Regions from separate parts of the Streptomyces sp. BYX5S genome, predicted to be linked through region 1. Evidence: riboswitches for the same ligand, from Rfam matches in the RefSeq annotation. Region 1 holds a riboswitch; the other holds the start of a gene.
What was found. A riboswitch is a leader RNA that binds a small molecule or an ion and turns the genes downstream of it on or off. The one in region 1 is predicted to bind cyclic di-AMP.
Positions count from the first base shown of each region.

Region 2: linked by a shared signal. The riboswitch ahead of ACYBSK_RS02940 (transglycosylase family protein) and the one ahead of ACYBSK_RS36130 (M23 family metallopeptidase) in region 1 are both predicted to bind cyclic di-AMP.

Region 1 covers NZ_CM138829.1:7,999,030-8,001,488, forward strand. The annotation lists gene ACYBSK_RS36125 (aldo/keto reductase) at 1-469, opposite strand, end outside; gene ACYBSK_RS36130 (M23 family metallopeptidase) at 531-1,577, opposite strand; cyclic di-AMP (ydaO/yuaA leader) riboswitch at 1,589-1,724, opposite strand; gene ACYBSK_RS36135 (PP2C family protein-serine/threonine phosphatase) at 1,989-2,459, opposite strand, start outside.
Region 2 covers NZ_CM138829.1:649,368-651,826, reverse strand. The annotation lists gene eno (phosphopyruvate hydratase) at 1-414, opposite strand, end outside; gene ACYBSK_RS02940 (transglycosylase family protein) at 700-1,413, opposite strand; cyclic di-AMP (ydaO/yuaA leader) riboswitch at 1,418-1,574, opposite strand; gene ACYBSK_RS02935 (transglycosylase family protein) at 1,755-2,459, opposite strand, start outside.

The DNA of each region.
Region 1 (2,459 bases):
CGGCGATGTGCCGTACCTTGCCCGCCTTCACCAGCTCGTCGAGGGCGCCGATGATCTCCTCGACCGGCGTTTCGGTCTTGTCGTAGTGCGTGTAGTACAGGTCGATGTGGTCGGTGCCCAGGCGCTTCAGCGAGGCGTCGGCCGCGGCCTTGACGTTGGCGGCGGACAGGCCCTGGTAGTCGGGGTGCTGGCTGACCTTCGTGGCGATGACGACGTCGTCGCGGCGGCCGCGCGAGGCCAGCCACTTGCCGATGACGGTCTCCGACTCACCGCCCTGGTTGCCGTCCGCCCACGCCGAGTACACGTCGGCGGTGTCGATGAAGTTGCCGCCCGCGGCGACGTACGCGTCGAGGACGTCGAAGGACGTGGCCTCGTCGGCGGTCCAGCCGAACACGTTGCCGCCGAGGGAGAGCGGGAAGACCTCCAGGTCGGAGCCGCCGAGCCTGCGCAGAGAGGGGGAAGAAGTCATGCCCTGTCCCAACACCCGTACGGAATGCGGTATTCCGGGAATGCGCCGTTCGGGGTGCGTCTCAGGGAGTGAGGCCCTTGTCGCGCAGCCAGGCCGCCGGGTCGACCCCGGTGGACTGCCCGTCGGGGTGGACCTCCAGGTGCAGGTGCGGCCCGGTGACGTTGCCGGTGGCGCCGACGCGTCCGATGACGTCGCCGGTCGTGACCTTCTGGCCCACGCTGACATTGAGCGAGGACTGGTGGCAGAACCAGAGTTCGGTGCCGTCGTCGAGGGTCAGCACCGTGCGGTAGCCGTACGCGCCCGCCCAGCCGGCCTCCGTGACGGTGCCGGAGTGAATGGCGCGGATCGGGGTACCAGTGGAAGCAGCGAAGTCCAGACCCGTGTGATACCCGGAGGACCACATGGAACCAGGCTGACCGAAGGTGCCGGAGAGCGTGTACGAGGCGACCGGGAGCTTGTAGCTGCGCGCCAGCTTGGCGAGGCGCTCGGCCTCGGCCTTGCGGCGGGCCTCCTCCTCGGCCTTCTTCTTCTCGGCGAGTTCCTTGGCCTTGGCGGCGTCCTGCTTGGCGGCGGCCTCCTCGGCGGCCTGCTTGGCGGCAGCCTCCTCGGCGGCCTGCTTCGCGGCGGCGTCGGCGGCGTCCTGCTGCGTCTCGGCCTGCTGCATGATGCGGGCCCGCAGCGCCTCACCGGCGCCGGTTCGGCCGTCGGCCGCGTCGGCCTGAGTGATACCGGCGCCGCTCAGCGGGGAGGCCGTGGCGCCGGAGCCGGAGTCCGAGTCGTCGGATATCAGGGAGCCCACGCCCGGCAGCGACTTGGCCTCGGGCAGCGAGTCCTTGACCGCCGACAGGTCGGGCATGGAGATCTGGACCGGCGGCTTGCCGCCCTGCGCGGTGGCGATGCCGCCCGCGCCGACGGCGGCGATCACGCCGACGCCCAGGACGGTGGAGCTGCGCGCGAATCCGCCGCGCTGACGGGCGACACGGTGCCTGCCGCGGACGGGGGAGACGGACTCCTCGGTGGGGTTCCACTCCTCCCAGGTCTCCTGCTCGGCACCGATGGTGTCCTCGGGGCCGTAGAAGAACTCTGGGGCAGGCCGGTTCGACGCCACGGGGGCGCTCTCCTTTCCTTCCTTCTCGCCTACCGGGTTAGCTGACGGGTTCGGAGCAGGAAGGTCTCCTACGGACACCAAAGATGTCCGATTCACCCCAAGTTAATGGTTCCCCGGTTCCCTTGCGGGATTGAGCGTGTGCGCACGGAGCCGTCTCTTGTGACGGCTGGGACGACCGCGCTGCGTTATCGAACGTTAATAGACAGCAGACAGTAATTCCAAGCGCTTCCCACTGATCGTTCACGACTCTGGCCAGGACTTATCCGGACAAGAATGAACAGAGTCAGGCGAGTTGACCGTCCGTCGGCACCGCCCCGACCAGGAGCACCTTTCTGACGGTGCATCAATTGTTATGCGGAGCGACGCCGTTCGGCTACGTTCCGCTACCTCGGGTAACAACGATCTTGGTCGTCAGCCGCGGCGCACGGCGAGCAGCGCCATGTCGTCCCGCGACCCGTCGCCGGTGTGCGCGCGCACCTCCGCGGCGAGGGTCGCGAGCAGCTCCTCGGGCCCGGGGAAGAGGCGGCCGGACAGCCGGGCCGCCGGATCGTAGAAGCGGCCGCTCGGATCGCGCGCCTCGGAGAGCCCGTCGGTGTAGAGCAGCAGCGTGGCCGCGGACGGGAACGCCGCCTCGACGGACCGGTCGGGCCAGCTGCCCAGCTCGCTCATGCCGAGCGGCAGCGCCGCCTGGCGCGGGGTGAGCTCCCGCACGGTGCCGTCGCCGAGGAGCAGCAGGGGCGCGGGGTGACCGCGGTTGAGGACGCGGACGAGCTCGGCGCCGTGCGGGATCTCGACGAGCACCGCGGTGGTGAAGCCCTCGAAGTCGTCGATGCCGCTGCGCCGGGTGCCCTCGCGGGCCAGCGCCCGCTCCAGGCGCTGGGC
Region 2 (2,459 bases), 7.3 Mb from region 1:
GTTCGGGCCGCCCAGGTAGCGGAAGAGCGGGAGGTCGGACGCCTCGGAGGCGGCGTGCGCGACGGCGAGGGAGACGCCGAGGATGGCGTTGGCGCCGAGCGAGCCCTTGTTGTCGGTGGCGTCCAGGTCGAACATCGCCTGGTCGATCAGGCGCTGCTCGGTGGCGTCGTAGCCGACGAGCTCCGGGCCGATCTGCTCGATGACGGCGAGGACGGCCTTCTCGACACCCTTGCCGAGGTAACGGTTCGGGTCACCGTCACGGAGTTCGATGGCCTCGAAGGCACCGGTGGAGGCACCCGACGGGACGGCGGCACGGCCGGTGCTCCCGTCGTCGAGGCCGACCTCGACCTCGACCGTGGGGTTGCCTCGGGAGTCCAGGATTTCCCGGGCTACGACGACGTCGATGGACGGCACGAGCATCTCCTTCTGGGATGTGACGCAGGCTATGCGGGCGGCTGCTTGGATACGTGGTCCCGCACCCCTGAGCGTAACCGGCCCGCGGGCATCGGCCAGCCGGACGACCGCCTCGTGGACAACGCCGAGAGCGAAATGTTCCTTAACGAAACAAAAACAGCGACCTCCGTCCCGGCTGTGCCGGGACGAAGGTCGCCGAAGTGAGCGGCCCGTGGGGACGGGGTGCGGCGGGACTCGGCGTCCGCCGATGCCGAGTCCGTGCCTGACGCGTTACTGGCTCAGCTATTAGCTGAGGTGCAGCTGCTGACCCGGGTAGATCAGGTTGGCGTCCTTGACGATGTCCTTGTTCTTCTCGAACAGCTTCTGCCAGGTCGTGTCGTGCGCCTCGGCGATCTTGCTGAGGGTGTCGCCGGACTCGACCTTGTACTCGCCGTCGCCCTTCTCGACCTTGTTGCCGGTCGGGGTGGTGACGGTGTCCTGCTTCGGGGCCTCCTGCTTCGGGGCCTCCTGCTGCTTCGGCTGCTCACGCTGCTCGGAGCGGTCGGCACGCTGCTGCGTGTCCTGCTGCTGGGTGCTCTGGGTGTCCTGCTGCTGCGAGGACGACTCGGCCGAGGCACCGTCGTACGAGGCGGAGGACAGGCCCGAGCCGCAGTTCGGCCAGGCGCCCGCGCCCTGGGAGGCGAGGACCTTCTCGCCGACGGCTATCTGCTGGGCCTTGGAGGCCTGGTCGGCGGTGGAGGCGTACTGGTCGCCGCCGTAGGCGGACCAGGTGGACGCCGAGAACTGCAGGCCGCCGTAGAAGCCGTTGCCCGTGTTGATCGACCAGTTGCCACCGGACTCGCACTGCGCGACCTGGTCCCACTCGGACGAGGTGGCGGCCGAGGCGGACGTCGCGCCCATCAGCGGGACGGCGACGGCGGCAGCGGCGACGCCGCCGAGCGTGGCGACACGGACAGCCTTGGACGGGCGACGGTGCTTGTTCTTGGTGGAAAACAGCATGGAGATATCCCCTCACCGACGCCTGCGAGGTGAGCTGTCGGGTTCGGACCAGTGAGTGTCCGGCGTCGCACCTTGTGCGCTGCTTCACCCCAAGCCCGTCCGGTCTCCCGGAAGGGCGGCTTACCTGGGTCCCCCGCTCCTGCCCACGGCGCTTACGCGTCGACTGTTCCCGTACGGACGTTGGCAGGATTCGGCGTGACATCCGTCGGGGCCCGCTGAAGCGAGCGGTCACGACCGTAAGCAACGGATCCGCCCGATTTCAAAGTCGATCAGGGGCTTTGAGACCCATGTCTCACTCGCTCAACACCGGACAAAGCCCCGTCAACCCCCCTGAAATCAAACTACTTTTTGTCCGATCCGTCCCCAAGATCCAGGCTCTGACCAGGAAGGATGAGGTCTGGGTCGGAACCGACCGTGTCCTTGTTCAACTCGTACAGCCCGTCCCACCCGCCGTGGACGTCCTGAGCCTTCGCGATGTCCCAGAGGTTGTCGCCGGCGCGGACCTTGTACGTGTCGCCGTCGCGCTTGTCGTCACGGGAGGCGTGACGACCCTCACCCGTACGGGAGTCGGAGCCGTCGTCGGCGGCGCGGTCGCCGCGGTGGCGGCCCGCCGAGGCCGCGCCGGAGGCCTCGGTGGAGGGCGTCGCGGACGGTTCGGCGGACTCGGTGGACTCGGTGGACTCCGTAGCGGAGTCGTCCGGGGCGTGGGACTTGTCACGTGAGGACTCGGCGGCCCCGTCGTCCGCCGCGCCCTTGCCGGTGGCGGCGTCCGACGCCGCGTCGGCCTCATTGTCCGAGGACGCGGAGCCGCCGGAGCCCTCGGCGGACTCGGCGGACTCGGCGGACTCGGCGGCCCCGGAAGGCTCATCCGACGCCGCCGGCTCGGACGAATCGGATGAATCGGACGAATCCGAGGGCTGCGGCGAGGCGGACACACCCGGGTCGACGTCCGCCGAGTCGTCGCTCTTCGTGAGGTCGGCCGTGAGGGAGCACATCGGCCAGGCACTCGGCCCCTTGTCGTCGAGAACCTTCTCGGCGACGGCTAT